Regions from separate parts of the Planococcus notacanthi genome, predicted to be linked through region 2. Evidence: riboswitches for the same ligand, from Rfam matches in the RefSeq annotation. Region 2 holds a riboswitch; each other region holds the start of a gene.
What was found. Region 2 has a riboswitch for S-adenosylmethionine ahead of mtnW (2,3-diketo-5-methylthiopentyl-1-phosphate enolase). Riboswitches for the same ligand answer to the same signal wherever they lie in the genome.
Positions count from the first base shown of each region.

Region 1 (8,133 bases), 350 kb from region 2:
TTCTTCTCCACTGCCGCATGCTGCCAAAGCCAATGCGCTTGCTGCTAAAATAAATCCTAATTTTTTCATGTCATTCTCCCCTTATCGTTTATCGATGGCTTTCGCCGTATAGTCGCCAGCTTGTTGAATCAATTGGACCAACACAATCAAAATGACAACAGTAACAATCATGATCGTATTATCGTAGCGGTAATAGCCGAAGCGGATGGCCAAATCTCCAATGCCTCCGCCGCCTACTACGCCTGCCATCGCAGAATAGGCGACCAGGCTGATGATGGTCAATGTCACCCCCTGGATAATGCTTGCTTTCGCTTCCGGCAGCAGAACGTCTTTGATGATCATCCATGGTGTCGCACCCACGGCAATCGCTGCCTCAATGACGCCTTTATCGATTTCACGCAGTGAGTTTTCCACAATACGTGCGAAAAACGGAATCGCCGCAACCGATAGGGACACACTCGCCGCAATCGGGCCAATGGTTGTTCCTGTAATAAGTTTCGTCAGTGGAATAAGTGCCACCAACAAAATGATAAACGGAATAGAGCGTACAATATTGACGATAAAACCAATCACAGCATTGACCGGCCGGTTTTCAAGAAATAAGCCGCGGTCTGTAATGAACAGCAAGATTCCCAAAGGCAGGCCGACAATCAAAGCCACTGCCAAGGAAATCCCGATCATTGTCAGTGTCTGAAAAAAAGCAGTCTGTATTTCGGGCCATAATTCAATAATTCGTCCCCATTCAACGCCCATTCGGAATCACCTCCACAATTGCCGATCTGCTTTCCATATACTTCAATGCATCCATGACGTCAGAAGAAGTCCCTTTCAACTCCATGATAAAAACGCCAAGCGGCCTTTCCTGAATGTACTCAATTGCTCCATGCAAAAAGTTTCCTTTGACCGGATAATTCTGCAGCATATCGGAAATTACGCCTTCTCCGGCCACTCCCCCTTTGAACAACACTTTCACTACTGTACCCGTAAATTCGCTCAACAGATGTTCCGGAACATTGAAAGAGACGACGCTGGAGATGAATTCCTTAGTCAATTCCTTTTGAGGATCTGCAAAAATGTCGTAGACCTGACCTTCTTCAATGACACGGCCACCTTGCATGACGGCCATGCGGTCACAGATTTCCTTGACGACATTCATTTCATGCGTAATCAGTACAATTGTGATGTTCAATTTAAGATTGATGTCTTTCAATAAACGCAAAATGGACAATGTGGTATTCGGATCCAGTGCCGATGTTGCTTCATCACATAACAAAACGGCCGGATTGTTGGCTAATGCCCGTGCGATGCCGACACGCTGTTTCTGTCCACCGCTCAATTGAGCTGGATAAACATCGCGTTTATCTGATAAACCGACCATTTCCAACAATTCCTCCACGCGGCCTTTCAGATTTTTAGATGGAGTGCCTGCAGCCCGAAGCGCAAAAGCGATATTTTCGTACACCGTCTTTTGGCTGATCAGGTAGAAATGCTGAAAAATCATGCCGATTTTCAAACGGGCTTTTCTCAATTTTTCACTGTGTAGTTTGGTCAAATCATTGCCATCTACTGTGACGCTGCCGGAAGTCGGCCGTTCAAGCAAGTTGATGCAACGGATCAGCGAACTTTTGCCGGCACCTGAATAGCCGACGATGCCGAAAATTTCACCTTTTCCGATTTCCAATGAAACATTATCCACTCCAGTGACGGTGCCATGCTTAGTTGTGTAAGTTTTCGTCAATTTCTCAATCTGTATCATAGCTTCCTCCCGCCAATAAAAAGATGCCTCTTTCATCAAGAAAGAAGCATCGAAAAATTTAGTTTCTCGACTTATCTTTCGGAACATTGGGTTCCGTTGGATTTGGCACCTTCCCAATCGGGGGTTGCCGGACGTCACAGGGCCTGTCCCTCAGTCTCTCTTGATAAGTTTAAGTTATTTAATTGAATTTTATGTTACAGGCATCCCCAGCGAGTGTCAATCTACTTTTTGAATTTTTCGTACAATTGCTCACGGCGATCGGCGAATACCGGAATGCGCTTCCGGACTTCCTCTACTTCATCCAAATCGATTTCTGCATAACCAATGCCTTCCTCTTTCTTCATATCCAAACGAACTTCTCCCCAGGGAGCGATCACCATCGTGCTGCCGCCGAATTCATTGTTTGGATCACTGCCGATACGGTTCGAGGCGACAATAAAAATTTGGTTTTCGATGGCGCGTGCCTGCAACAAGATGCGCCAATGATCAATCCGCGCTTCGGGCCATTCCGCTGATACAAATACAAGTTTTGCACCGTTCAGCGCCTGGGCACGGATCCATTCAGGAAAACGGATATCGTAACAAATGACGCCTCCGTATGTCTGATTATCCAATTCGAATGTGCCAAGTGTATCGCCTTCTTCAAGATGGATATGTTCATCCATTAAACAAAAACGGTGAGCTTTATCGTATTCCGAAACCAGCCCGCCGTCTTTGTCGACAACGTACATCGTATTATAGAATCCTCCGTTTTTTTCAGTCGAAACAGAGCCACCCACAATATTGACTTTATGCTCTTTCGCAAAACTTTTGAGCAATTCCACTGTCCGGTTTGTGCTGTCTGCCAATGTATCCAGTTCGGTCAATGCATATCCTGTATTCCACATTTCAGGCAAGACGATCGTCTCCGCTCCATTGCTTGCCGCTTCCGTTAAATAATCCAGGACCTTCCGATAATTCAATTCCGGCTGACCAAAAGCGATATCCATTTGAACGCATGCAATTTTCATTCGTTTCTCCTCCACTAGACAAGTTACCTTCAACTCTATAAGATTTGAAGTAGAAGTGCAATTATTTCGAAAATAAGGAGAATCACATGGACTTTTCAAAACGGCTCCAAAACTTGCCCACGCAGTTTTTCGCTTCACTGGTGGCCAAAACAAGCAAAGCAATCGCTGAAGGACGCGATGTCATCAATCTTGGCCAAGGCAATCCCGACCAGCCGACGCCCGATCATATTATCAAAGCCCTGCAAACCGCTGCAGCCGATCCAAAAACGCATAAATATTCACCTTTTCGCGGCATAGCGGAACTGCGTCAAGCCGCTGTGAATTTTTACAAACGCGAGTATGGTGTGGATATCGATCCTGACCTCGAAGTGGCAATCTTGGCAGGAACGAAAATCGGACTTGTTGAGCTGCCCTTGGCTTTGTTGGATCCAGATGATCTATTACTTCTGCCGAATCCCGGTTATCCGGATTACCTGTCGGGAGCCCCGCTTGCAGATATCGGGTATGAGCTGATGAGGCTGAATCCGGAAAATGGCTATTTGCCGGATTATGCCGAGTTGACTGGAAGCATCCGTTCACGTGCCAAACTGATGTATTTGAACTACCCGAACAATCCAACCGGTGCAGTAGCGACTAAAGAATTCTTCGATGAGACAGTCAAATTCGCCAAGGACAACAGCATTGCGGTTGTCCATGATTTCGCTTATGGAGCTGTCGGGTTTGACGGAAAAAAACCGGTCAGTTTCCTTCAATCTGAAGGGGCTAAAGAAGTTGGCATCGAAATGTACACTTTATCGAAGACTTACAACATGGCAGGTTGGCGCATCGGATTTGCTGTCGGCAATTCCAAAATGATTGAAGCCTTGAACTTGATCCAGGACCATTTTTTCGCCGGTTTGTTCCCTGCCGTCCAATTGGCTGCGGCAGAGGCGTTGAATGCCGACCAGCAATGCGTAGATGAATTGGTCGGCCTTTATGAAAAACGCCGCAACGTCCTGGTGGCTGAATGCGCGCGGATCGGTTGGAACATCAAAGCACCACAAGGCTCTTTCTTTGCCTGGCTGCCGGTTCCAGAAGGTTTCACCAGCGTGGAATTTGCCGACTTCCTTCTTGAGAAAGCAGATATTTCAGTTGCGGCAGGCAGTGGTTTCGGCGATGTTGGAGAAGGTTTTGTCCGTGTCGGATTACTGGTTGATGAAACCCGCATCATTGAAGCGGTCAATCGCATCGAAGCTTTGAAATTATTTTAGAGTGCATAAAGGACAGCGTCCCAATACGGGGCTGCTGTCCTTTTAAAAATTGAGAAGATTGTCCACATCTGATTCATTTCACAAAACCGATATGCTCGAAAGGCGACAACCTGATTTTCACTTCACCAAGGACTGAGTCTTTAGAAATAAAACCCAAAACCCTGGAATCCATGCTATTTAAGCGGTTATCCCCTAATACATAATAAGATTCGGCAGGTACGACAAATTCCTGGAAATCTTCAGTCAGCTGCATCAATCCTTCTTGCTCCGCCGCTTTCCGGTTCTTATCCAAATAAGGTTCCGCTTGGGGAGTGCCGTTCACATACAGCTGATCGTCTTTCATTGAAATGCGGTCTCCTGGAACACCGATTACCCGTTTGATGAAATTGACGCCATTGGGTGCTTTGAAGACGATCATGTCAAAATTTTCTATCGTATGAATCTTAAAAAGCATGACTTTGTCATTTTCTTCGAACGTGGGCATCATGGATTCTCCATGGACAGCTACCGGTTCAAACAGAAAATACCGTGATCCCAAGACGATAAGCACAGTCAAAAAGATGACCCGCATCCAGGAAATAAACTCTTTTACCGGATCTTCAAACACATCGTCCCCTCCTGCTCCTGCTTATTCTTTCTTAATTATAATACGCATGCCAATTTGTGCATACTTTCGATTCTCTAATACCTAATGAATCCCAAAAGTGTTTAAGATTTTTCCAGTCCGAATTGTCTGTTGCCCAACTCCTTATTCGGTACAGCATCAGCAGCCTTACACCCTTTTTCATACGGCCGATTCCCGTCTGAATCGTCAGACTTTTGAGCGTATCGCAATTTTATGTTACACTCAATAAAAAATGTAGGTGATTAGAATGGTAGGAAGAAATGATCCATGCCCATGTGGCAGCGGCAAAAAATACAAAAAATGTCACGGAAAACAGCAAACTGTATCCATCAATGATTTGGTGAATGATGAACTGTTCAAAGTACGCCAACAGTTCTTCTCGGAAAATCCAAACCAGGAACAACTTGCAGAATTCCGTGAACTTCAGCAAGAATGGCAGCCACGCTTGATGCAATCAATGGCTGAAAACGATGCACAGGCTTTCGTAATCGAAAACTTCCTGTTCATGAAAAAACCTGAACTATGGGAAGAATTCTTAGCGAAACAAATCGAACTTGCCCAGCGTCCTTCGACCAAAGAAGTGCTGGAAGACTGGAAAGACGTGAAAGTGTTCCTTGGCCAATATGTTAAGGGCGATGCGGAAAAAGCACAGTTCACCGATGTCTTTACAAACGAAACACTTGAAATGGCCGATCAGCCTCCAACAGATATGGAAAACGGGCAAGGCTTATTGGCCATCCTGCTTCCGGACTCTCGCGTGGGAGAAAAAGGTGTACTATTCCTCAACGGTTATTTGACGGTTGTCGGTGAATTCGCACCGTTCTTCGAGCAGTTGAAAGCTCAAATCGCTTCTGAAAATGCTTCGCAGGATGAAAGCTACCTGCGTGACAACTACTTAGCAGTTGTCGAACAAATCGTTAAGTATTCAACTGGAAGTGTAGAAGAAAGCATTCAGCTTTCTCCTGAACACGATTCTGTTATGGCAGAACTGGATAAGCATATTGAGCAGGCGGATTTTGATGAAGAGACCGTCAGCAATGTTACAAGCATCTTGAACAGCTATCTTGTCAGCCAGCAGCCGACTGTCCAAAAACCGGAAGCTCTTGTAGCCGGATATTGGAGATTCCTGCAGGACCATGAGCTGATCAAAGGCCCTATGCTATCTGCAAAAGATTTAAGCGAAAAATTCGGCGTGTCTTCAAGCACAATCTTGAAGCGTTCAAAAGAATTCGGAGCTTATTTCGAAGAATTGCTAGCAAAAAAATAAGCTTTAACCAGCTTGAGGGATTTTTCCTTCATGACTGCTAAAGCAGCAAAAAGGAGTAGCTTCGGCTACTCCTTTTTTTCATCGTCTTTTCTTCGGAATGTAATGAGGATGTACAACAGAATACCGGAAACCGCCAAAAATAAATAAAAGCGTATGAAGTAGATACGCAGCCATAAACCGTCGGTAAAGCCGAAAACAAAATTGGCCAGCGTCAGCAAAGACAGACCGAGTCCTGCAGCAAAAATCACCAGACCCAAAAGGCGAAGTACATTCAAAACCGATGCCATCCTCAATCACTCCCAACTGAAATTCAAGTGATGTATGTCTTCCCTTCCAAAATAGGAAGGAGTTCAGCAATTTAGGTTTTTGGCGTTTGTTGATAACTTACAGGGAATCATAACGAGTAACAGCAGAATTGTCCACAATCCTGCATTTTTGCATAAAAAACTCCATATTTTTATGCTTATACACAATAAACCAACAAAAAATGTGTGCTATGTGGATAAGATGATTGAATTTTGTTGATATTTAAGAATAAATAAAACTTATCAACATGTGGATAAAATTATCAAAACCCTTTTCAGAAGAAGGGATAAAATGTTCGAAATTACTCTCGACAGCTTTATTCGGATCGTCACAGTCGGATTCCTTGCTTATATCGGCTTAATCATTTTTCTCCGCATTTCCGGTAAACGCACGCTGACTAAATTGAACGCTTTTGATTTAGTCGTAGCGGTGGCTTTAGGCTCAACATTGGCCACTATTCTACTGGACAGCAGCATCAGCCTGCTTGAAGGGCTGACCGCATTCGCTTTACTGATTCTATTGCAGTATGTCATCACTTTTCTTTCGGTCCATTCCAACTGGTTCAACAACGTCATTAAGTCGGAGCCACGCCTATTGTTTCTGAACGGCCAATTTTTAAGAAGCGCTATGAAAAAAGAACGCATCAAAGAAATTGAAATTTTGCAGGCTATCCGAAATTCCGGCTCAGGTTCTACTGAAAAAGTGGCAGCTGTCGTTTTGGAAACAGACGGCAGCCTGTCTGTCATAAGCAACGAACCGGGCAATGCGCTGGAAAACGTCAATTCCAAGGAATCAGTCGGAAGATAGAAAAGGTGCATGGACAAACATCCAGGCACCTTTTTATCATCTTGGTGTTTTCACTCGATTTTTCCGGTGTTCACGTCTTGCGGGCGCTGTTTCAAAAAACAGCTTTTCCCCTTCGGATTCCGGCACAACAGCCGGCACAGGAGTTGGTTTCCCGTCGTCCCCCATTGCTACCATCGTCAAGAATGATTCCGTTGTCAGTTTTTCTTCCCCCGTTTGCAGGTTTTGTGATTTTACCCGAACATATACTTCCATAGATGTCCGGCCCGTTGAAGTGACGTTCGCCTCAAGCTCCAATACATCTCCGACCCGTGCCGAAGATAAAAAATCCACCGAGTCGATTGATGCTGTCACCACTACCTTGCGGCGTGCATGCTTCATCGCTGTAATTCCTGCGATCTCATCGATATAAGCCAATACTTTTCCGCCGAATATGGAGTCCATGTGGTTGGTGTCCGGAGGGAGCACCAATTTCGTTTGAATTGTTCTGGATTCTTTCATAAATCTTGCTTCCATTGCCTTCATTCCTTTCTCATTTGCCCTGTCGACAGAGGTTTCCCAAAACAACAGGCTTTCCTTTATAATATAGTGAAATCGGAGGGATACTTTATGTCAGAGTTATTGAATATTTTAAACACACCTGAATTCCAATCGAAAGAAACATTAAAACGCCAGCTTCATCAGCTTGGCATCACTTCTGGAGACGCATTGATGGTCCACTCTTCACTAAAGTCCATGGGATGGGTCGCTGGAGGCGCTCAAGCCGTCGTGGAAGCTTTAATGGAGACTGTCACTGATGCGGGCACATTAATTATGCCCGCACAGTCTGCAGACAACTCAGACCCTGTTTACTGGATGGAGCCTCCGGTCCCTGAAAATTGGCATCAGCCGATCCGTGATGAACTTCCTGCGTTCGATCCTTTTTTAAGTGGAATGCGCGGAATGGGAAAAATCGCGGAATGTTTCCATCGTCATCCGTTGACCATCCGAAGCCCGCATCCATCCCACTCCTTTATCGCATGGGGCAGACAGGCAGCCGATTGGATGAGTGAACAGCCGATTGACGATTCCTTCGGCAAACGCTCCCCACTCGCAAAAATGATGCAGGCACATGT
Region 1 is NZ_JASDCQ010000002.1:466,352-474,484, reverse strand. It holds gene QMA01_RS09840 (MetQ/NlpA family ABC transporter substrate-binding protein) at 1-69, opposite strand, end outside; gene QMA01_RS09835 (methionine ABC transporter permease) at 82-753, opposite strand; gene QMA01_RS09830 (methionine ABC transporter ATP-binding protein) at 743-1,756, opposite strand; SAM riboswitch class I at 1,825-1,926, opposite strand; gene QMA01_RS09825 (carbon-nitrogen family hydrolase) at 1,978-2,766, opposite strand; gene QMA01_RS09820 (pyridoxal phosphate-dependent aminotransferase) at 2,853-4,016, shown strand; gene lepB (signal peptidase I) at 4,090-4,623, opposite strand; gene QMA01_RS09810 (SEC-C domain-containing protein) at 4,889-5,908, shown strand; gene QMA01_RS09805 (hypothetical protein) at 5,974-6,195, opposite strand; gene QMA01_RS09800 (DUF421 domain-containing protein) at 6,506-7,021, shown strand; gene QMA01_RS09795 (acyl-CoA thioesterase) at 7,058-7,534, opposite strand; gene QMA01_RS09790 (AAC(3) family N-acetyltransferase) at 7,628-8,133, shown strand, end outside.
Region 1: it holds a riboswitch for S-adenosylmethionine, as region 2 does, so the genes downstream of both, QMA01_RS09830 (methionine ABC transporter ATP-binding protein) here and mtnW (2,3-diketo-5-methylthiopentyl-1-phosphate enolase) in region 2, are expected to answer to the same signal.

Region 2 (8,133 bases):
TTGTGGCGATCAAAACTCAGCAAGCCAAATTGCTGCTCGTTGGTTTGGGCGTTGGACCAAAATGGACGCTCGTCCGGATTGTCATAATCCATCGTATTCCAAGTACGTTTAAACCACTCATCCTGCCAGGTGAAGACCATACCGCCCAGCATGCCTTCTTCAAGAATGTCTTCATACATATGGGTGACGATTTCCCCTTGCTGCCGTTCAGAAATGAATCCTTGATTCCAGCCGAATGGATTTTCGTGAGTCATGCCGCGGGAGGCCGGAACCCCGAATTCGGCGATGACGATCGGCATGTCGTGCGAATCATTCAAGTCCTTCAAGTAACCGGCATAGTTATTGAATTCGCCGCGGTGATCAACAAATTCAGTATAGCGTTCCTCCAGATTCAGAAAATCGGGATAGTACGGATAGACATGGTAGGAGGCGAACATGCCGACCGTATCTGTGATGCCTTTGGTCTTGATGTGATTCGGATCGACGGTGGCCATGTCTTCCTGTTCACTCGGTTCTGCAGGCTGATCGATGTTGTCTGTCGTTACCCAGTTGGTGAAGCTGAGAGGGCGCATGCTTTGGTATTCGTCCAACTCGTAGGCGGCCAAAAAGTCCAATTGCTGTGCCAACCAATGCTCCATTGGATTTGCCTCTTCTGTATAGACATAGGTGCCTTCAAAATCACCCAAGTCCGGATAATCCTGCTCCATTTGATCGACTGTTAAAGGAAACCATTCAATGCCAATCATCCAACCGATGACATAGGGAGAAATATCAGACTTATAAGTTCCGTAAGCGTGGCCCGGTTCCTGTTCAACTACAGCATCGCCGTGGATCACATCGACAATTTTCTCGACTTCAGTTTGAAACCGTTCTGTGATTTCAGGAGTAAAAGCGTCCAATGTCTCCACCAGCGGCTCTTCGTCAATCCAAACCCCGTGATACAAGTAAAGCGGCTCGTCAGCGCTGGCATTGTAAGCAGCGAATGCTTCGTAGAAAGCCGGCGGATGGAGCGTATAGACACGGATTGCATTGGCATTCATCTCGCCGATTGCCTTGAACCACCGGTCGTATTCTTCGCGGGTGATGGCCGCTTCTCCTGGAAACGTTCCGGGTTTGGCCATTCCCATATTGACGCCTTTAATAGTGAAGGGCTGCCACTTGCCATCCTCATAAACTTCAAACGCTTGCCCATTAATGCGGGAAGGATATGCGATCCCCTCTTTCGTGGCGGCAGTAGCTTTAATTGTTTCAACTTGTTTTTTCTTCTGTTCTGCATTCGCCAAAATCGTTTCCATCATAGGTACGTAAGTCTGCCAATAAAAACTCTTTTCGCCATCAAGCGATTCCATGGAAAGGAATGAACGCAGCTTCGAGAATCCTGAATAGCGGTAGAAGTTTGGCGTGTCATCCATATCGACAAAATCCCCTGCAAAGTAATAAAGATCCGCTCCGTGTTTCGATTGATGAAAGACAGCTGGAAAATCCAACGGAATATCTGCTGCTTTCAATTTGTCGCTGCCTTTAGTTTCCAGGTTCCATTGGTAGTCTGCTAAGACCTCGGTGCCTGACTGCGCTTGGTTGATATCAAACCAATAATCAAAAGAAGGGCTTTTCTTCAACTCGAATTGAGCTGTACCTTGTTCAGTGAAGGCAAGGCGAAGCCCGTCAGTACCGACTTCTCCGGCATCTTCAGAAAGGACCACGATTTCACCTTCAGCATCATTGACCAAGACAAATCCGGCCCCTTCAAAATTCCATTCTCCATTATTTCTTTCATAGTTCTCAATAATCCATTGAGGTACTTCGCCGTCAGTAGAATGGAGATCCGCGAAGTGGCGCCCACTCCAGCCGCTCCATTCCAATCCCAGGAATTCGTTCATGTCCTGGGTGACTTCTTCCGTAGTTGGGGAGGCGAAGGTATTGAATTCTACAACCAAGTCCGTGCCTTGGGACTGCACCTGCTTTTTGATGGTTTGCCATTCAGCCATTTCAAGCCCACCGGAAAGCATGGATGAAGTGCCCGGCTTTTTCTCTGCAGACTGCCAAGGAAGATCTTCTTCATAGACTCCATAAGAATCCGCTAAATAAATCAAGTCCGTTCCAGATAGATCTTGAGGCAACTCACGGGTTGTATATCTTTCCGCTTGTTCATCCGGAACAAAGCCGTAATAATCGGACTCTGCCTGATAGGGCTCCTGGGATTCTGTTACATAGCGATGGTGATTCAACAGCCAGGTCAGTCCTTTATGTTCCCGGTAGCTTTCAGTCGGAACTGTTTTATCGAGTATGGCTATGTTTACTATTTTTTCTTCTTTAAAGAACCAGACAAGAACGGGCAGCAAAAGCAGAATAATAATTGCTGTTATAGATAGAAGGGTTTTCTTCATTCATATCACTCATTTCTATTTACAAAATATAACTCAAAAGACATTATAGCTTAAAAAACATTAAAAATAGAAAAAAATTACCTGTTTTTCAAAATAAAAAAGACTCGATTACTCGAGTCTTTTTGAAAAATTATTAGCTTTGTACACTGCCTTCTTCCTGGTAAACCGGTACCCATCCTTCAGTCGTTACAAAAATACGGATAGCTACGACTTTGCGGTCGTCAGCAAGTGTAAAGTAATGGGTGATGTTTTCAGGAACCGAGATTAAGTCGCCTGGCGTCAAGTGAACTTCAAAAAAACGTTCGTCTTTTCCTTGGATGATGAAGACGCCGTGTCCGCTGACGATGTAACGGACTTCGTCATCTGTGTGAATATGCTTGCGCTGGAAGTTTTTCAAGAGCTCATCCAATTTCGGATTAGAGTCAGACAGGGAAATGATATCCGCTGCCTGGTAGCCGCGGCGCTCGGAGATGTCATCGATTTCTGTTTTGAATGCCTGAAGGATTTCGTCTTTGTCAGCATCGCTCAAATCAAATTTTTCGCGCAGGTTCTCCGGCAATTTAGTGTTGTCCCAATGTTCATAAACGACTTCCTGCTGCTCCAGAAATGCCGCTACTTCGTTTTGTGCCTCGATTGTTTCGTTTGTTCCTTGAATTTTAATGATCGCCATTTAAATCTTCCTCTCTTATTTTAACTGTAGTTGTAACGCTAATTGGTATTGAAATAAAAATTCGCTGGCTTCAAGCAGCTTCTTTGCTTCAAAGCCGTCTTTTCCCCAAACGGTGATGCCGTGGTTGCGGATCAGCACCGCTCCTTTATCGGCAGTGATATAAGGTTCAAAGGCTGCGGCAAGCGTCGGGATATCGGCGTGATTTGGAATGATCGGAATGGTCAATACAGCATCTTCTTCCCATAATCCAAAGGCCTTGATCAATTCCTGTCCCTGGAAATCGATTTTTCCGGCATCTCCGTATAATTCGGAAATGACGTTATTGGCTACCGTGTGGACGTGGAGGCTGCAGCCGGCCCCTGTCTTTCCATATATCGCACAGTGCAACAAAGTTTCTGCAGAAGGCTTCAATAGAGTCCCGGCAGCCGGCTGTCCATCGGCATCCACAAGAAGGAAGTCTTCGTCAGTGCGTTTTTTCTTGTCTTTTCCGCTGGCGGTAACCAGAAATTCAAGTGGCTCGTCCGCCACTTTGATGGCGAGATTTCCGCTGGTTCCCATAAACCAGTCACGAATAGCCAGTTCATCTTTGACATCGGCCAGTTCCAGCCATTTATCGTGCAATGCCGTCATGACTTCACCCCTGTATAGTCATCCACAATGGCGATGACTTCATGGAAAGTTTCAAACGGTTTATAATCGATGTCCGCTTCCTGGCATTTTTCAGCCAGCAGATCCCGGGCAATGACAAAATCAGCTTGTTTGGCGGCTTCCCAGTCACTTATGGAATCGCCGATGACGATACTTTTGGCGCTGCTGCCTAGAAGATCCCGAATGACGGATGGTTTGCAGCAGCCACAGCCTTGGCTGGTACAGGTTTCGTCACAGCCATGTGGAAATACCAGTTTGATGGTGTCTCCTGAAAAATCGGCGCTGTTGCAATAGATGCCGTCAAAAGGTTCAAATGGTTCAAGCAGCGGGTAAACAAAGAAATCGATGCCGCCGCTGACGATGTACAAAGGAAGTTGCTGTTGCTTTGTATAAGCGACAAAATCGCTGAAGCCTTCGCGTATTTCCGCCTGCTCCAGCACATATGAAATGATGTCATCTTTTGCCTCGACCGGAAGGAGGGAGAACATCTTCGCAACACCCTCACGTATCGAAATGGATTGGTCAAGAATCTGGTTTTTGACGGTTTCCCAGCCCGGCGGATTAAATTTCTTCATAATGGCGATGATGTTGTCATTGGCTGTAACGGTGCCGTCAAAATCGCAAAAAATAATCGGTTTACTCAATTTGTTCACCCCCATAGCTCAAGTGCTGTTTGTAGTTCTTGATGTTGTTTGCCTGCCGCCTGCAGAGTTTCCCCCTGCAGGACCGCATCGATGGCCTGCCTGAAAGCCTGTCCGCCGCCAGCTGCACCAGCGGGATGTCCATGGACACCGCCGCCGGCATTGATGACACTGTCGATTCCATAATCAGCCATCAGCAATGGCACAAGGCCAGGGTGGATGCCTGCAGATGGAACGGGGAAGCTGCGCTTCAGAGGGCTGTCTATCGTCAGTTCTTTGCCGAGCGCAAGGGCCGCTGTTTTCTCCAACGCAACACTGCCGTAAGGAGAAGGAAACAGGGAGAAGTCAGCTCCTGCATAGCGGATCAATTTCCCGAGTGCGAGCGGTGTAGCGAGACCATAGAAAGCGGAAGAAGTGAAAGCGCCGCTGAAAGCCGGATGTGCCATGAGCGGCAAAGCAATTTCATCATCTTCAGCCAGTTCCTGCAGTACATCGAGCCCATATGCATGAACATTGAACAGTAAAGCATCCGCTCCAAGTTCACGTGCTTTTCGTGCTTTTCCTCTCAGTTCGGAAGTTCGCCCTGACAAGTTCACCGCATAAAGTGTACGATGGCCTGTTTCTTCATAAACGCTTGTCAGTACGTCTTTGCCAGTGGTGATTCGTTTTTCAAATGGAGTCAGTGGATTGTCGAATAAAATTTCATCGTCTTTGACCAAGTCCACACCACCCAATGCCTGTTCACGCAATTGAGCAGACAGAAAATCCAGATCGCGGCCGATGACGCCTTTGAATATGCTCATCAGAAGCGGTCGTCCGGCTACGCCAAGTGTGTTGCGGATTTCTTCAATGCCGAAGCGTGGGCCGGGAAAATGGCTGAGCAAGTCGTGGCTGAAATCCAAATCCACTAACTTCACTTCTCCGTCCAATGACAATTTTCCGAAAACCGTGGTCAAGATGGCCGGAAGGTCAGCAGAGAAATTGGCGGACGGATAAGCGACAGCAACTTCCGCTTTGACCAGTTCGGGTTTCAATGGATGGTTGATTTCTTCAAATTCCTTAACGGAAACGACGTTTCCTTTATGGTGTTTCAGCTGCTCCTGTTCGAGGAGCGGCAAATCGGTCCAGGAGCCGATCGTCAGACCCAAAGCGATGCCTTCCGCCTTTTTCTCAAAAGAACCAGGCTTTCCGTATAATTGATAAGTAGCAGTCAAGATGCTCATGTATTCAACACTCCCATGCAATTTTAAAAAATAAAAAACCTCTTCAAATAAGAAGAGGTTAAGGGCTTTAACAACTTCTTATTTCTCAGCCATCGGTTCTGGCTGCAAGAATTAGCACCGTGTCCACCATTGGACCGGTTGCCGGGTATCGTAGGGCTTGTCCCTCCACCTGCTCTGAATAAGAAAGATATGAAATTGGGTAAGTTTTTTGGGCTGGTCCTACTTATAGAATCTCAGCGTAAAAAGAAATGATCGTTCGAAATGGTAGAACTGCTTTAATAGAGTAAAGTAATTCTGATTATTTCATGCGCACCGAAATCTGTCAACAGCATTGTTGCAAAATTGTTTTTATTTAAAAAATGTGATTGACAGTCAATTCTGAATCGTGATAGGATTCATTTCAGAACTTAATAGCACGACAAGCAGTACTCTTATCAAGAGCTGGCAGAGGGATTTTGGCCCGATGACGCCCAGCAACCGACCGTAATACCGTTGTGAGACGGGGCGCTTTGGCGCCAGGATGAATATCCTGTAAGGCACGGTGCTAATTCCATCAGAAATTTATTTTCTGAAAGATAAGAGGCATGGGATCTCTTATTCTGGCCTCTTTCTTTTGGAAAGAGGCTTTTTATATTGCAGAGAAAGGGAGATTGACCATGACACTTACGGCTCCAACCACCTATAAATCATTAACCGAAGAAGCTGCCATCGAATTGGCGAAAACTATTCAAGCATTTGATCATAAAGCTCAATTGACGTGCCGGGAAATCGGCGACGGCAATTTAAATTATGTTTTTCAAATTGAAGAGGCAGCCACAGGCAAGAGGCTGATCATCAAGCAGGCTTTGCCATATGCCAAAGTCATCGGCGAAAGTTGGCCGCTGACATTGAAGCGTGCGACGATCGAAGCCAATGTTCTGAAGAAGCACGGCGAGTTTGTGCCGTCTTTGGTGCCGGCCGTCCATGCAACGGACGAAGCATTGGCTATAACGGTGATGGAAGATTTATCGCATCTCGAAATTGCGCGGGAAGGCTTGATCAACGGCCGGCAATTTCCAAGGCTGTCACAGGATATCGGCGAATACCTGGCACAGACTTTGTTCCACACTTCTGATTATGGGCTGCATCCTTTTGAGAAAAAACGCTTGGCTGCTGAGTTTTCCAATCCGGAACTATGCAAAATCACAGAAGACCTGATTTTTACCGATCCATTTTTTGATGTTGACACCAATGATTACGAACCACAGCTGCAGGCAGCAGCAGAAGCGATTTGGAACGACCGCAAACTGCAGCTGGAAGTGGCGAAATTGAAGAAGAGTTTCTTGACTGAAGCGGAAGCGCTGCTTCACGGAGACCTTCATACCGGCAGTATTTTTGCGGGGCCGGCCGAAACGAAAGTCATTGACCCGGAGTTCGGCTTTTACGGCCCGATCGGCTTTGATGTCGGATTGTTTCTGGCCAACCTGATTTTCCAAACGATTACACGGGAAGGCGAGGAGCGCCAGGAAATCGTAGCTCACATTGAAAAAACATGGGAAGTATTCGCTTCTTCATTCACGGAACTGTGGCAAACGCAGAGCGTTGAATCGTTCAAGGAGACCGAAGGATATCTTGAATATGTCCTCGGCAAAGTACTGGCCGATGCCGTCGGTTTCGCCGGCTGCGAATTGATCCGCCGGACGATTGGCCTGGCGCATGTCAAAGACCTGGACAGCATCGAAGACAACGATAAGAGAATTTCCTTCAAGAAGCAGGCATTGCAGAGTGGGCGGGAATTAATCCTGAAGCGTGAACAAACTGCTTCGATCAAAGACTTGGTGGAAATTCTGAAGGAGGCACGCATATGAGCATTCCGTTATCCATCAAATGGGACGGAGAGCAGCTGACCATCCTGGATCAGCAGAAACTGCCGCATGAGATTGACTATTTAACGCTTGAAACGGTAGAAGATGTATATAACGCGATTTTCTTCTTGAAGGTGCGCGGAGCTCCGGCCATCGGCATCACGGCTGCATATGGCTTAGCGATAGGAGCACAGCGGCACGATGCCGTTTCCTTGGAAGCTTTTCAGCAATATGTCGAAAAAGATGCGGCGTACCTGAATTCTTCACGGCCGACTGCCGTTAACCTCGGCTGGGCACTCAGCCGCTTGAAAGACAAGGTGCAAGAAGCAGAGAACGTGCAGCAGGCGAAATTGCTGCTGCTTGCGGAAGCTGTGAAGATCCATAAAGAAGACGAAGAGTCCTGCCGCAGCATTGGTGAACACGCTTTGGTATTGCTGCAAGGAAAGACGAAAGTCATGACCATCTGCAACGCCGGTTCAATCGCTACGGCTAAATACGGTACGGCTTTAGCGCCATTCCATCTTGGCAGCGAACGCGGCCGTGAGTTTGAAGTGTTTGCCTGTGAAACCCGTCCGGTTTATCAAGGCGCACGTCTGACAGCTTGGGAGCTTCAGCAGTCAGGGGTTGATGTCACATTGATCACCGACAGCATGGCGGCGCACACCATTGGAGCCAAAGGAATTGAAGCCATCATTGTAGGCGCGGACCGCATTGCAGCCA
Region 2 is NZ_JASDCQ010000002.1:113,844-121,976, forward strand. It holds gene QMA01_RS07960 (hypothetical protein) at 1-2,387, opposite strand, end outside; gene QMA01_RS07965 (1,2-dihydroxy-3-keto-5-methylthiopentene dioxygenase) at 2,521-3,057, opposite strand; gene QMA01_RS07970 (methylthioribulose 1-phosphate dehydratase) at 3,073-3,687, opposite strand; gene QMA01_RS07975 (2-hydroxy-3-keto-5-methylthiopentenyl-1-phosphate phosphatase) at 3,684-4,349, opposite strand; gene mtnW (2,3-diketo-5-methylthiopentyl-1-phosphate enolase) at 4,355-5,569, opposite strand; SAM riboswitch class I at 5,645-5,754, opposite strand; SAM riboswitch class I at 5,998-6,151, shown strand; gene mtnK (S-methyl-5-thioribose kinase) at 6,226-7,416, shown strand; gene mtnA (S-methyl-5-thioribose-1-phosphate isomerase) at 7,413-8,133, shown strand, end outside.

Region 3 (8,133 bases), 500 kb from region 2:
CACTTCCCCAGATTCGGTCAGGTTTTCGGTTTAAGGCTATCCACTCGATCAATCCTGTTAGTACAGGTGCGCTTCCGATGGTGACAACGGTGCCGATAGCAATTCCAGTCATCTGGACGGAAGAAAAAAATAAAGGTTGGAAAAGCGCCATACTGATGGCTGCAAGAATAGTGGCAGGCCATGGAATCGTCCGGACCGATAGTTTCCTGGCTACAATTACGAACAACAGTAAAGAAAAACCGCCAATTGCTAAACGAAAAGCGCCGATTGATAGCGGATGGACTGCTCCTTGAAAAAAAGACTGGGCTGTACCTGTGGTTCCCCATAAAATTGCAGCCAGCAAAACCAATAAATACGCCATATAATTCAACATCAACACCCCTATTTTTGAACTTCTTCTTCTAACATACCATGGCATCAATGGTTTGAGATAGCGGTCTTCTTCTATTATAATAAAAGAAAAGAGGAGGAGATCCCATGTATATGACAGTCCAGGAAACTGCCGCATTTTTATCCATGCCTGAAGAACAAGTCAATCGCTACGTATTGGAAGGCCGTATTCGCGCAGTCCATGATGGGGAGCAGTACATGATCAACACCTCTCAGTTCGGAACACATTTCCAACAGCTGGAACAGGCCAAGCAAGCGCTGGAGGAATGGCGAGCCACGCCGATTCCAGACGATGTGGATATCAAGGACGAGGATTAACCAAAAAAAACACCTGATGTGGGATTGGATTCCCGCCTCAGGTGCTTTTTCATCAAATCCCGCTTAGCGTGTAAGCTCTGGCACTAATAAGCTTTTTAATTTTTCTTCGATAAAGCCGCCCCATTTTTCAAATTCCACGAGAAAACCATCATGGCCAAAATCGGTTTCAATGATCTCCCAGCTCGCATCCTTTTGCTCTTCAAGCCAAGGAACCAGCAATTCACTCGGATACAGCAAGTCATGCGTAAATGATAGAGCATAAACCGGAACATCAAGAATGGTTTCTCCGATATCGTGTGTGTTCATTGCTTTCAGCAGCAACAGGTAGCTATTGGCATCAAACCGCCCTGCCAGCTTCTTCCCTTGGTAATTCAAATAAGACTGCACATTGAATTCTTCTCCGGCTTTGCTGCGTCCGAAGCGCTGATTGAACATGCTGCCGCTGCGATAAGTGACCATTCCGGCCATTCGCGCGATTTGAAATCCCTTCAGCTGATCTGAGCTTTCATAATTCCCTTCATTGAAATCCCTATCGTTTTCAATAGCTTGAATTCCAATATGGTTAAAGGCGAGGCCATAATCGCTGTAATAAGGAGTAACAGCCAATGGGAGAATGGCATCCACAAATTCAGGGTACAATTTTCCCCACTCCAAGGTCTTCATGCCTCCGAGCGAACCGCCCAACACTCCTGCAAGATGATTGATGCCTAGTTTCTTTAACGCATTATATTCTGCGCGAACCATATCACGTATCGTCAGGGTCGGGAACTTAGCACGGTATGGCTGCCCTGTTTCTGGATTAATAGACAATGGGCCTGTTGATCCGTGGCTGCCTCCCAACACGTTAAAAGTGATCACTTGAAAAACATCTGTATCCACCGGCTTGCCTGGTCCGATTAACCCTGCCCACCATCCCGGGTTTTCTTCGGATCCTATTGCATATTGATCGCCCGTCAATGCGTGGCAGACCAGCACAGTTGGAGCATTTTCATCTCCATGACGTTCGTATGCCAGCTCTACATGATTTATCGTCTTCGTTGAATCCAGGGTTAATGAGCCAATGGATACTGTCGCCATTCAAATCCCTCCTTAAACGTTTTCCAAAACTGCGGCCTGAATGGCCTGCTCCAAATCGGCGATTAAATCTTCCGGATTTTCCAAACCGACCGATAAGCGGATCAATTCTTCCGTTACACCCGACGATTTCAGCTCTTCATCATTTAACTGCTGATGTGTAGTTGAAGCCGGATGGATGATCAACGACTTGGCATCTCCTACGTTCGCAACATGGGACCAGAGAGCCACACTGTCGATTACTTTGCGGCCCGCCTGCCGTCCGCCTTTGATGCCGAAATTGACAATCGATCCGAAACCGTCATTTTTCAAGTATTTTTTAGCCAATTGATGTGATGGATGATCTTCAAATCCAAGGAAGTTGACCCATTCGATCTGCGGATGCTGCTTCAAGTAGTCTGCAACAATTTGAGCATTGCTGCTGTGTTTCGGAATACGCAGGTGCAAAGTCTCCAGTCCTTGGAGCAAGGCATGTGCACTTTCCGGGCTCAATGAAGGACCGAAGTCACGAAGCAGCTGGACACGCAGTTTTGTCGCAAATGCAGCATCCGGTACATCGATGCCATAACGCAATCCGTGATAGCTTTCATCCGGCTGTGTGTAATTCGGGAAACGTGGATTGTCCCAATTGAATTTTCCTGCATCCACCGCAACACCGCCGATGGTCGTGCCGTGTCCACCAATCCATTTTGTAGCGGAATGAATGACCACATCAGCACCGAACTCGATCGGGTTGCTGCCATATGGTGAAGCAAATGTATTGTCAATCAATAAGGGAAGCCCGTTTTCATGGGCGATTGCCGCTACTTTCTCTACATCAAAAACGTTCAGGCTCGGGTTGCCGATAATTTCTCCGAATACCGCTTTTGTCTTATCGGTGATTGCCGCTCTAAAGTTTTCAGGATTGGTTGCATCAACAAATATGGTTTTAATGCCGTAACGCGGCAACGTATTGGCGAATAAATTATAAGTGCCGCCGTACAGGTTGCTGTCCGCTACGATTTCGTCTCCTGCTTCAGCAATATTTAAAATGGAGAACGCAATTGCCGCCATTCCTGAAGATAATGCGACTGCAGCAGTCCCGCCTTCCAATAACGCCACGCGCTGTTCAAATACATCAACTGTCGGATTCATGATGCGTGAATAGATATTGCCGGTGTCTTTCAGGCCGAAAAGGTCTTGTGCATGCTGCGTATCTTTAAACACATAAGAAGTGGTTTTGTAGATCGGCACCCCTCTCGATCCTGTTGTTGGATCCGCCTGTTGTCCGCCATGCAGCAATAAAGTTTCTGGTTTTAAGTTTGTCATTTTCTATTCCCCCTAATTTTTTTATTCATGAAAATCACCGAAGAGGACAGCAAAAAGCCCCCTTCGCTAAGAAGAGGGCCGTAAATTACGGAGTTACCTCCTCTCATCTGTCAGAACCTATCGTTCGGTTCTGTAGGAATTAGCACCTTTCCAGACATGGTCGTCTGTTGGTTGCCGGGCATCACAGGGCCTATCCCTCCGCCACTCTTGATAAGAGTTATTAAATTTAGTTTTTAGTCTTGTTGAGAAGTATAAAAATTTTAACAAGGTTTGTCAACCCTATTAGTCAAAAAATTTTGAAACCTTGTTTCTTCCCAAACGTTATCTTCTAGTATAGAAGGAGGAATGAATATGCTTGGATGGGTTCTGCTGTTGTTTATCGCAGGCTATGGAATCGGTTGTTTGCACGGTTCCCTCGCAGCACAATTTTTATCTGGGGTGAATGTCAAAAAAGAAGGCGTCAAAAATTCCGGTGCTTCCAATGCCGCCATCGTGCTGGGTTGGAAATACGGTTTGCTGGTTGCTTTGATCGATATTATTAAAGGCTTTGCCGCTGTCGCAGCTTGTCGTTTTCTGCTGGAAAAGGGTGCCTTTTCCCCCGAAATCATTTGGACTTTTCTATTTATAATAGGTGCCGGTGTCGTATTCGGCCATAATTTCCCATTCTATATGAACTTCAATGGCGGCAAAGGCACGGCTTCGGTGATCGGTGTCATGCTGGCACTGGACTGGAAGCTCGGGCTGGTTGGCCTGGCACTGCTCATCGGTGTTTCGCTTGCGACCAATTATTTGGTCATTGGTGTACTGGTCCTTTACGCAGTCTATTTTGTTATCGCTTTCGGTCCTGCCGTCGGACCATGGCCATTGCTGACAGCTTGTGCCTTATTTGCTATGGCCATATGGAAACATAGCGAAAATATTATTCGAATAAAAAATGGAGAAGAGAAGAAAGTTTCCTCCATTTTCAAAAAGAAACCAACAAAACCAGTCTGAAAGCGGTTCCAAACTCATTATTCTCTTCATTTCAAAGATTGTGAAATAAATATCAATAATTCCCTTGACTTTTTTGTTATTTCACCATAAAGTAAGAACCACGAATCGAATAGCATACATCACTTTCTTATCAAGAGAAACCGAGGGACAGGCCCTAAGACGTTTCGGCAGCAGATTTGTTTAAAAGCAAAAACTGTGCCAACTCCTGCAGATGCTCTAAAGCATTTGGAAGATGAGAATTAGATGGTTTCAACAGGAGCCCTCTTTTTTCTTATGGATGAGAAAAAAGAGGGCTCCTTTTCCATTTTCTCAGAAGAATGTGAGACACCGTCGATTTAATAAGATCCATTACAGCATGAGGAGGTTCAATCACCATGATTCAATTCGAAGGCGTCGCCAAGACCTACCAATCCGGGAAACAAGAAATCCATGCCTTGAACGGGATTGATTTGACCGTCGAAACCGGCGAGATTTACGGAGTCATCGGCTTTAGCGGAGCCGGAAAGAGTTCATTGATCCGCACCGTGAACCTGCTTGAACGTCCTTCTGCAGGACGCGTCTTAATCCAAGGGAAAGACATTTCCACTCTATCCAGCAAAGAAATCCGAACCATCCGTAAGGACATCGGCATGATTTTCCAGCATTTCAATCTGTTGAGTTCAAAAACGGTTTACCATAATGTCGCGATGCCATTGCTGCTCGCTAAGACATCGAAAAATGAAATTGATGAACAAGTGAAGCAACTGCTGGACTTTGTCGGACTGGCCGATCAGGCACAAAAATATCCCGACCAGCTGTCAGGCGGACAAAAGCAACGCATCGGCATTGCCCGAGCGCTTGCAACCAACCCTTCCGTTCTGTTATGCGATGAGGCAACATCAGCGCTCGACCCCCAAACGACCAAGTCGATTTTGGACCTATTGCGCAAAATCAATAAAGAATACAATATCACCATCCTGCTCATTACTCATGAGATGGGAGTTATCCGGGAAATTTGCGATAAAGTGGCTGTGCTTGAAGCAGGAAAAGTGATCGAACAAGGCAGCGTCTTCGACATTTTCTCAAATCCGCAGCAGCCGACCACCCAACGGTTTGTCCGTTCTGTCATGAACGATGAACTTCCGGAAACCCTGCTTGCGCAAATCCGCAATGCCCAAAGCGATAACGCGATCTATCGACTGCAGTTTACAGGAAATTCCGTCGGCCAACCGTTCATGTCCCGTGTCTCGCGTGAATTTAAAGTTGACTTGAACGTGCTGTTCGGCAACATCACCGAGTTGCAAGGTGTTCCATATGGCAACTTGATCGTCGAATTTGCCGGCGAACCTAGCGAAATCCAATTGGCTTTGTCCTCTATCCGGAAAAGCAATATTGATATAGAGGAGGTCAATGATTATGTCCGTTAACTACGATCAGATTTTAGAAGCTTTATGGGAAACCATTTACATGACCGGCGCGGCATTCGGCTTTTCCCTATTGATCGGCTTCCCGCTTGGCATCCTGCTGGTGGTCACCCGCAAAGGCCATCTGCTGGAAAATGAACCGGTTTCCAAAGTATTGAATATCGTCATCAACATATTCCGCTCAGTTCCATTCATCATCTTGATGGTTGCCATCATTCCGTTGACTCGCCTGATCGTCGGCACGTCCATCGGAACTGCAGCCGCCATCGTCCCACTGGTCTTTTACGCAGGACCTTATATTGCAAGACTTATCGAAAACTCCTTGTTGGAAGTTGATAAAGGGGTCATCGAGGCAGCTCAAGCCATGGGAGCCACGCCGATGCAGATCATTTTCCGCTTCCTCATTCCTGAGGCTTTGAGTTCACTGGTTCTGGCCTTGACCATTGCGATTGTCGGCCTGATCGGAGCGTCCGCAATGGCAGGCGCTATCGGGGGCGGAGGCCTTGGCGATTTGGCCATCACTTACGGTTACCAACGATTCGATACGCTTGTGATGTTCATCACCGTCGCAATTCTCGTCGTACTCGTACAAGGCGTCCAATCGCTCGGCAATGTATTATCACGAACTGTCAGACGCAATTAAAAAATAAAAATAACCTAGAAAAAAACTGGAGGAATTACTCATGAAAAAAATTACAGCATCCGCATTATTGGCAGTTTCAGCTTTGGTCTTGGCAGCTTGCGGAGACGACAGCAGTTCAGAAGGAAACACGAAAGTGACGCTTGGCATCAGCGGTTCCGATACTACTATCTGGGATTACATTGCTGATAAGGCAGAAAAAGAAGGAATCGATTTGGAGATTCAAACCTTTTCTGATTATGTCGCGCCGAACCTGGCACTTGCCGAAGGCGAACTTGATTTGAATGCATTCCAAACTATTTCTTACTTTGATGAATTCGTCACAGAACACGATATCGACATTGTTCCGATCGGTTCTACGGTAATTGCGCCGATGGGCCTGTATTCCGATAAATATGAGTCGATTGACGAAATTCCTGAAGGCTCCCAAATCGCAATGCCGAACGAAGCCACCAATATGGGCCGTGCCCTGTTGCTGCTTGATGAAGCGGGATTGATCACGCTTTCTGAAGATGCCGGCCTTACCGGAACAGCAGAAGATATCATCGACAATCCAAAAAACATTGAAATCATGCCGATGGTTTCCGGCCATACCCCTCGTGCTTTGCCGGATGTCGCAGGATCGGTCATCAATAATGGTGTCGCAGTTGATGCCGGCTTGAATCCGACAGAAGATCCGATTGCCGGTGAAAGTGATACAGCTACCCCTTATATCAACTTGATTGCCGCAAATGCGGAAGATGCCGATAATGAAGCTTACTTGAAAATCGTTGAATTGTATCAGCAAGAAGACACAGCTGATTTCATCATCGAACATACAAAAGGGGCTCAGATTCCGACTGTCGTGACAGTTGATGAACTGGTCGATTACCAATAAAACAAAACCTAACTTAGGAGGAGTTCCAATGACACTTATCAAGGAAGCAGTCCAATCCATTTCCCAGTCCATCGATTCCAAGAGCGAGATTTACATTGAAACAAGCCAAGCGATCCACGCAAACCCGGAAATCGGCAACCAAGAGATTTTCGCCAGTTCGTTATTGATTAAACGGCTTGAAGACGCTGGATTTAATGTCGATAAAAGTGTCGCCGGGCATTACACTGCTTTTTTTGCCAGCAAGGAAAGCACACTTCCCGGTCCGACAATTGCTTATCTTGCCGAATATGATGCACTTCCTGGAATTGGCCACGCCTGCGGCCACAATATCATTGGAACAACCAGCGTTGCTGCGGCTATCGCACTCGCAGAAACCTTAGAGTCAACCGGCGGCCGTGTGGTTGTTCTTGGAACTCCTGCAGAGGAAGGCGGGCCAAACGGCAGCGCCAAAGGCAGTTTTGTCAAACACGGCCTGCTCGAAGGCATTGATGTTGCTTTGATGCTCCATCCTTCAGGGAATTCAGCTGTCACAGGCCCTTCTCTTGCAGTCGATCCCTTGGAATTCCATTTTTACGGCAAACCAGCCCATGCAGCCGGCTCGCCTGAAGAAGGCATCAATGCGTTGGATGCAGTGCTTCAATTGTTCAACAGCATCAATGCATTGCGCCAACAACTGCCATCTGACGCTCGGGTTCACGGAATCATCACCCATGGCGGCGATGCACCGAACATCATTCCGGAATACGCAGCTGCCCGTTTCTATATCCGCGGAGATTCCTGGAAGAAAACATCGGATACAGCCCGCAAGATCCGGGCGATTGCAGAAGGCGCTGCTCTGGCAACCGGTACGACCGTGAAAATCGAACGGTTCCAGAATGAAGTACGTGATTTGGTCATCACCCCTGCTTTGGATGCAGTTGTCCGCAGCGAACTCGAAGCACAAGGCGAGACGGTGGCAGATTCCCGCATTTCCGGCCTTGGTTCCACCGATGCCGGCAATATCAGCTACGAAGTCCCTACTGCCCATGGCTACATCAAAATCGGCCCTGAAAGTTTGATTGCCCACACCGAAGATTTCCGTGAAGCCGCTAAATCTGAGGATGGTGACAGAGCTTTGATCAAAGGCGCTA
Region 3 is NZ_JASDCQ010000002.1:610,801-618,933, reverse strand. It holds gene QMA01_RS10615 (DMT family transporter) at 1-373, opposite strand, end outside; gene QMA01_RS10610 (helix-turn-helix domain-containing protein) at 478-708, shown strand; gene metX (homoserine O-acetyltransferase MetX) at 772-1,785, opposite strand; gene QMA01_RS10600 (O-acetylhomoserine aminocarboxypropyltransferase/cysteine synthase family protein) at 1,798-3,090, opposite strand; SAM riboswitch class I at 3,191-3,307, opposite strand; gene QMA01_RS10595 (glycerol-3-phosphate acyltransferase) at 3,442-4,083, shown strand; SAM riboswitch class I at 4,208-4,322, shown strand; gene QMA01_RS10590 (methionine ABC transporter ATP-binding protein) at 4,458-5,489, shown strand; gene QMA01_RS10585 (methionine ABC transporter permease) at 5,479-6,129, shown strand; gene QMA01_RS10580 (MetQ/NlpA family ABC transporter substrate-binding protein) at 6,170-7,003, shown strand; gene QMA01_RS10575 (M20 family metallopeptidase) at 7,032-8,133, shown strand, end outside.
Region 3: it holds a riboswitch for S-adenosylmethionine, as region 2 does, so the genes downstream of both, QMA01_RS10590 (methionine ABC transporter ATP-binding protein) here and mtnW (2,3-diketo-5-methylthiopentyl-1-phosphate enolase) in region 2, are expected to answer to the same signal.

Region 4 (8,133 bases), on a different contig from region 2:
CCTTAGCTGGTATGGCATGATCGGGCTGGGGCTGCTAATCTTATTCGGATTGATTTACCAAAATAAAATCAAACCAAAGCGACAGAAACGGACGGAAGCAGTCGCAGAAGGGGAGGAAGTTAAGTGAAAAAGCTATTGATCATGTGCGGAACAGGCATCGCCACTTCGACTGTGGTTAAAGGAAAAGTGGAACAGTGGTTGAAAGACAATAACTTGAGCCAGGATGTGAAGATTTACCAATCAAAAGTCAGTGACGAGATAAACAGGATTGATGAATACGATGTCGTGCTGTCCACCACGTTGGTGCCAAATAATATAAAAGAAAAAGTGATCGATGGGGTGCCGTTGTTGACTGGCATCGGAATAGAGAGCATGTACGAGAAAGTAATGGCTGAGATCAAACGTGAGTAGCTTGTAAAAAAATACAATCAGCCAGTGGCGTGTAGTGAATCTCGCAACTGGCTGATTGTATTAAGGGTACTAAAGCTCTTCTCCACGTGTCTCAATTATTTGCCTATACCAATGGAATGACAGCTTTTTCTTGCGGTTTAATCCATTTTTGTGGTCGACGTAGATAAAGCCGTACTGCTTTTTATAGCCATTGAGCCAGCTTAACAGATCAATGGCAGACCAGGCGTAATAACCTTTCAGGTTAATGCCTTGGCTTATGGCTTTTTTGATGACTTTTAGATGTTCTTCAATGTATTTGATTCGCGGAATGTCGACAATTTCACCGGCGATGATCGGGTCTTCATCACCCAAACCGTTTTCTGTAACATACATCTTGACGTCCCCATAGCGCGCTTTCAGCATATGGAGTCCATCCAGAAACCCTTGTGGCGAGATTTCCCAGCCCCATTTGGTATAAGTTTTATCGTCCATTTTGACAGTTCGGTAAAAGCCATCGAAAGAAGGACTGCCAGGAACCAACGTAGAAGTCTCCCGTGAATGTTCGATAGAAGAAACGGCTTCATGATTTTTTTCTACACGGATGGGCTGGTAGTAATTGAGTCCGATAAAATCATTGTGGTCAGCGTTTCTTTTCAAAGTGTCCAGCTCTTCGCCAGTCCAATCGGGCGTCCAGCCTTTTTCCTCCAGGTGCTTCACAACATACGGAGGATATTCGCCTTTTAAAATCGGATCGTAATACCAGTGGGTCTCATAGGCATTGGCATGCTCGGCGGCTCTCGAGTTTTCTTCGGTGTCGTCGACGCTATAAGCCGGAAGAAAGACGTGGGTGATTCCGATTTCACCGTATTGCTTGAGCGATTTATAGGTTTCCACTGCCTTGGCGTGTGCATAGAAAACATGATGGGTCGCCTGAAAGTATTTCTTTACATCGTTCTGAATGCCTGGTGGGTGGGCGCCTTTCAAATAGCCCAATCCACAGAACATAACGGTTTCGTTGAAAGTGATCCAATGCTTGACGCGGTCACCGAACGATCGGAAACAGATATCTGCGTATTTGACGAAAGCTTCTGCTGTCCGCTTATTGGTCCAGCCGCCATCTTTTTCAAGTGCCAGCGGCAAATCCCAATGATACAGCGTGACAAACGGAACGATGCCGTATTTCAGGCATTCATCGATTAGGTTATTATAAAATTTCAGCCCTTTTTCATTAATACTGCCGTCACCGTCCGGCAAAATACGTGCCCATGAAACGGAGAAGCGGTATGACTCCAGACCCATCTCTGCCATCAAACGGATATCTTCTTTGTAGCGATGATAATGGTCGACGGCGATGTCGCCGTTGGTGCCTTCGAATGTTTTGCCGGGAATTTTGGAAAAGACGTCCCAATTGGTCGGCCCTTTACCATCTTCGTTGGCGGCGCCTTCTACTTGATAGGAAGCAGAAGCTGCACCGAATAAAAAGTCATGTGGAAATTTCCGTGGAATGTCCTTGTTTTGCATAACTTAAAAACCTCCATCTTCAGCTATTATTCAGAGTATAACAGGAGGGAGGGGAACCAGACCACTTTCCGCAAACTTGTAAGTATTTCTACAAATTGACTTCGCCAGATGGAATCGGTATATTAAATGGCGAAGAAGATGATAGGAGTGAACTGTTTGGCCCCGGACGCGGAATTACAGAAGTTGAATTTGATCGATTTGATAAGCGAACGCCATATAACAACGCGGAGAATTTCGGAGAAGGCATGGAATGATAATAGCGAATTCCATATTTCCAATTCTGAATGGTACATTATGGCACGCATTTATAAAAAACAGCCCACCATTGCCTACGTTACGAAAAATGTGGATATTTCCAGGCAGGCGATCCATAAGTTCATTAAAAATTTAGCTTCTAAAGGATTAGTGGAAGTAAGGAATGTGGAAAATAATAAAAAAGAAAAGTGTATCCGGCTGACGGCTTTTGGGGAAGAATGCTACGAGAAAAACGAAGCGCTAAAAGTTCAGTTGGAAAATAAAGTCGCTGAGAAAATCGGCCCCGATCACATGGAAATCCTCAAGGACATTTTGAAATCCGATTGGGGTATTTAGCCGAAAATTCGAAGAACGCCCTGCTTCATCAATCGGTTGATGAAGCAGGGCGTTCTTGTATAGTGAAAAGCAGTTATTACACGACCGGAAGAGGTTCATCTTCCTTGATCATGTCATTGATTTGTTTATTGATTTCCTCAAAACTGGTGCCAAGCGCACGTGCCAGTTCTTTGAAAAGAATGATTTGGGTATTGTTTAAAAGTTTATAATCGCGTTCATAGAGCGTCTTTTTCTCTAGTTGCGTTTCGAACTTCTTGCGCATCAGCGTGTTGACGACTCTCGCAATTTCCATGCGTTCTCCCGTATTGATAACTTCAGAATATTTCTTTAAGCGGGAGTTTGGATGGTTGGTCCACTCGCCTCCAGGCTGCTTGAACGTTTCAATGATTTCAAGGGCTTCTTCTTTTTGAAGAAGTTTCAGCATGACAACTTTTTCGTTGTCGACTGGTGTACTGATGGTCACTCGGGTATTCTCCAAAGGATGCAATTTGTAATACTGCTTGGTGACGCCAGAAACGGTTACGTCCTGAATATCGTCAATTCTACATAAACCATGGGCGGAATAAATGATGTGATCTCCAATAGTGAACATTTTTTTCCTCCTCAACTTATCTCAACTAAATTCATCATAACATAAAAAACCTAAATTGTAAACTAGGTTGACAATTTAATTGGATGTATCTATAGACACAGAAAAGACAAAAATAAAGGGTTAAAAAGGTTTAGAAAAGGGAAACTAGAAAAGAATAGGTTAGTTGGTCATCAAAGCGGAGGTCACAATAAAATGAAGAGTGTAGAAGAAGCGAAGCAATTGATCATTGCGGAAAAACTGAGGCATTATAATGAACGGTTTGCGGATATTGAACGGGACCTGCAGTTTTTTTATGATGAATCATTAAATGACCCTGAATCCCTGGAAATTATTACGGTTCTACAGGATAAAGTAAAGCAATTAAAAGACATTAAAAATAAAGAAAATCAAGAGACAGCGATATAAAGCTGTCTTTTTTTGCTGTCTTTCCGGAAGCCTGATGAACTGTGAATTATGTGCTATTATTAGGGATGGATTTATCCCGCTTTACGGTCAGTGAATCAACTAACAATCAGTGGGGGATGAAGAAAACCCCCACTGATTGAAGTTTCTCTTTATAGTGGATAAGCATTCATTACTGGAAATCAACAGGAGGCAAAGAAAATGGATAATAATGATTTATTGATCAGATTGCGTTATGCACTGGATATAAAAAATAACGATATGGTCGAGATTTTTAAATTGGGCGGCATTGATTTGAGCAAGGACGAAGTGCTGAAAGTGCTGACGAAAACACCTGAAAGCGAAGAAGAGGATGACAGCATTTGGGCCGAACAAGATAACGATGACTACATCCGAGCGGATGACCATCTGTTTGAATCGTTTTTGAATGGCTTCATCATTTTCAAGAGAGGCCGTCAGGAGCCGAAACCAGGGCAACCTGAATTCCCGGAATCGACAAACGAGCGTTCCAACAACTTGCTTTTGAAGAAAGTGAAAATCGCTTTGCAGCTGAACAGTGAGGACATGCTGGAGATTTGGGATTTGGCAGGCGTCACGGTGACAAGAGGCGAGCTGGGTGCATTGCTGCGAAAAGTGGGACATAAAAACTATAAAGAATGCGGAGACCGCTATGCGCGCAATTTCTTGAAAGGCTTGGCGATCAAGTACAGAAGTTAACGCTCTTTATCAGCTCAAAAGGACTTGGAATGAATTATTCCAAGTCCTTTTTATTATTCATCAAAAGCCGCAATTCCCGGAGTGACGCTTCTTGTGACGCAACTTGTAAAAAGGATTCATCCAGAAAGCCACGGAGGTATTCTTCTTTTGCGTTTTTTGAAATTGTTGTTTTCTTGAGAAGCTGCCTTGCTTCAAAAAGAAAATCTAGGTATTGTTCATAACTTTCATCAAACTGAGACTTCAGATCTTGCTTGATTTTCTTTGCAAGCATCGGGCTGGCGCCGTTTGTAGAAACTGCGATGCTCAATTTTCCCCTTTTGACATGAGCAGGGAAATGGATATTGCCAGCCTCCGCTTCATCAGAGGCGTTCACTAGGCAATTGGAAGGTGCAGCTTTTCTGGACTCTGCGTTTGTAGCCGGATCATCGGTGGCGATGATCATCATGAAAGCCTCTTCGGCATCCGCTGGCTCGAAACATTTCTGCTTCCAGAGAATTTTACCTTCATCATCCCAAGCGATTATGGCAGGATCGGCCACCGGACTGATGACCAACAGCTCTGCTCCACTATCTATCAAACCACTCAGCTTGCGCTTCGCGATGCGTCCTCCACCTACCACAATCACTTTTTTTCCTTTCATTTCAATCATGATCGGAATCACCGTCATCTTCTCCGCCTCCTCAACTCTTTTAATATTACCAAAAATAATCTCTATGCGTTTTGTGGCCGCTATTCAATTCATCCTGGTAATTCAGATCTCATTTTTTCATTAGAAAAATATTTTTTATCCATCACCTGTTGATAGACTAACTTTTCTGTATAGAAAAAAATAAAAAACTTAAAACATAGTTTGACACTAGGAATAGTCTATTATATACTTTGTGAAATCAAATATTTCAAACAATTCAAATGAAAATTGAATATGCGTTCTTATCAAGAGAGACGGAGGGATTGGCCCTTTGATGTCTCAGCAACCCTCCTTTAAGGAAACGGTGCTAACTCCAATAGGCTTTCAATAGCCTAGAAGATAAGAAGATCGTTTTGTTTTTTCGGACCTTCTTCTTGTCGAAGAGGGTCCTTTTCTTTTTGTCCGAACGCCTTGGAGATTTGGTTTCAGAACGTTTTTGAAATAGACGGCACTACATAAAACTAACCTTGGAGGTAATGAAATGACAAGCAAAGCACACGGTGGAGATTTGGTAAACAGACAGGTGACGGGCAGTGAAAGAGAAAAGGCATTGAAAAATGCAGAGTCGCTTCCTTCTTTATTCATTTCGGATTGGGCAATCTCGGATTTGGAATTGATCGGAATCGGCGGCTTCAGCCCATTGACCGGCTTCCTCGGCCAAAAAGATTATGAAAGTGTGGTACATACATCCCGTCTCAGCAATGGAACGGTTTGGAGTGTTCCAATTACGCTATCGGTTACGGCAGAAGAAGCGGACAGCTATCAGGTCGGGGATGAAATTGCTTTGAAAGGCGAAGACGGCGTCATTTACGGAACAATCGAACTGACGGAAAAGTACGCATATGACAAGCAATTGGAAGCACAGAAAATTTACGGAACAACAGAAGAAGCACACGCCGGTGTGAAGAAATTATACGAACGCGGCGATGTTTACCTAGCTGGTCCGATTACTTTATTGAATCGACCAGACCACAGCGAATTCGAGGAATTCCACTTGGACCCAGTTGAAACACGCCAGTTGTTCCAGGAACTTGGCTGGAAGACGATTGTCGGTTTCCAAACGCGCAACCCCGTGCACCGTGCACATGAATATATTCAGAAAGCAGCACTTGAAGTAGTCGACGGCTTGTTGTTGAACCCGTTAGTCGGTGAAACGAAATCAGATGACATTTCAGCGGCAGTCCGGATGGAAAGTTACCAGGTCATTTTAAAGCATTACTATCCGGCAGATAGAGCACGCCTCGCGATCTATCCAGCAGCAATGCGTTATGCAGGGCCAAAAGAAGCGGTTCTTCATGCCATTGTCCGCAAAAACTACGGCTGCACGCATTTTATCGTCGGCCGCGACCATGCAGGGGTCGGTGACTATTACGGCACATACGAAGCACAGGAGTTCATCAGCCAGTTTGAAGAAGAACTGGGCATCCAAATCTTTAAATTTGAGCATTCGTTCTACTGCAATGCATGTGAGAACATGGCAACAGCCAAAACGTGCCCGCACACTGCAGAAAACCACGTCCATTTAAGCGGTACGAAAGTGCGCGAATTGCTTCGCAACGGAGAAAAACCGCCAAAACAGTTTTCCCGTCCGGAAGTAGCCGATGTACTTATTAAAGGCTTGCGGGAGACCGTAACAAGTAACTAAATTGAAGGATGGTTGCCCATGTCAGTCTCAATGGTTTTTGTGCTAATTGTCATCATCGCTATGGTCAGTGCGCTCCTTTTTGAAATTGCCCGCCCAGATATGATTGTGTTTTCGGCATTGGTGGTTTTGCTGCTGTCTGGAATTTTAACGACAGAAGAAGCGTTGCGCGGCTTTTCCAATCCGGGAATGCTGACCATCGCCTTATTGTTCATCGTAGTCGGGACTGTACAAAAGCATGGCCTAATCGACCAGATGATGATTGGCTGGCTGAACAAGGGCAAAAGCCTGAAAGGTTCACTGTTCCGTATTTTTCTGCCGCTTCCGTTAATCTCTGCTTTTTTGAATAACACGCCGATTGTCGTGACACTGACCCCATTATTGAAGAAATGGTGTGAAGAAAGGAACATTGCACCATCAAAGGTTTTAATTCCTTTGTCGTATGTAACGATTTTAGGAGGGACCATCACGCTGATGGGAACTTCAACGAATCTGGTAGTCCACGGTATGCTGATCGATTATGGGCTTCCTGGATTTTCACTGTTCCAATTGGCGATTGTCGGCATCCCCATCACTATTGTCGGCTTGATCTATCTATTCACCATCGGCAATATGCTTTTGCCCGAGAATAAAGGATTCAGCCAACAGGTGGCTGAAGATTCCCGGAAATACATTGCTGAAATGGTGGTGGAAGAAACCTTTCCACATATCAACCAAACAGTGGAAGAAGCTAAATTACGTGATTTAAAGGGATTGTACTTGATAGAAATCATCCGGAATCAGACACGGATTTCGTCGGTCAGCTCCAAAACGGTCATCCAGTCTGGAGACCGCTTAATCTTTACCGGGCTCATTGCCACCATCGCAGATCTCCAAAAAAGAAAAGGTCTGACCTTAAAGACGGGTACAAACCTCCAATTGGATGACTTGAAAAACGGCAATACGCAGCTTGCAGAAGCTGTCGTTTCCCATGAATCGTCGCTATTGTCAAAAACCATCAAGCAATCCCAGTTCCGCTCACGCTTTGATGCAGGTGTAATGGCCGTTCACCGCAATAACGAGCGCATCAAAAGCAAAGTCGGCGATATCATTCTGCGGCCGGGCGATACTTTGCTATTGCTCGCCGGCAATGGGTTTGTGGAAAAGTACCAGCAATCCAACGACTTTTATGTAGTGTCTTCTATGAAAATGCCTAAGGCACTTGAGGAAAGCCGCTTGGTGGGCTGGTTTTCATTACTGGTACTTTTGGGGGCAATCGCCTGTGTCATTGTCGGTTGGTTGAGCATGTTCAAAGCCATGGCATTGGCTGTGCTGATTTTGCTGGTGACCAAGTCGGTTTCAATGGACGATGCAAAAAACGACGTGCAGTTCAATGTGCTGCTGCTGATCGCCAGTGCATTCGGGGTAGGAGCGGCCATGACCAAAACTGGTCTGGCGCAATGGGCGGCGGATGGCTTGTTGGCAATCGGACAGCCGTTCGGCCTGCTAGCTATTCTGATTTTAATTTACCTGCTGACCAGCATCTTTACAGAACTGATCACCAATAGCGCTGCGGCTGTCCTGATGATTCCAATCGGCATTGAAATGGCC
Region 4 is NZ_JASDCQ010000004.1:395,497-403,629, reverse strand. It holds gene QMA01_RS15270 (PTS galactitol transporter subunit IIC) at 1-127, shown strand, start outside; gene QMA01_RS15265 (PTS sugar transporter subunit IIB) at 124-411, shown strand; gene QMA01_RS15260 (GH1 family beta-glucosidase) at 481-1,911, opposite strand; gene QMA01_RS15255 (MarR family winged helix-turn-helix transcriptional regulator) at 2,038-2,502, shown strand; gene QMA01_RS15250 (CarD family transcriptional regulator) at 2,579-3,094, opposite strand; gene QMA01_RS15245 (hypothetical protein) at 3,287-3,499, shown strand; gene QMA01_RS15240 (YehS family protein) at 3,698-4,213, shown strand; gene QMA01_RS15235 (NAD(P)-binding protein) at 4,248-4,880, opposite strand; SAM riboswitch class I at 5,141-5,247, shown strand; gene sat (sulfate adenylyltransferase) at 5,383-6,546, shown strand; gene QMA01_RS15225 (SLC13 family permease) at 6,565-8,133, shown strand, end outside.
Region 4: it holds a riboswitch for S-adenosylmethionine, as region 2 does, so the genes downstream of both, sat (sulfate adenylyltransferase) here and mtnW (2,3-diketo-5-methylthiopentyl-1-phosphate enolase) in region 2, are expected to answer to the same signal.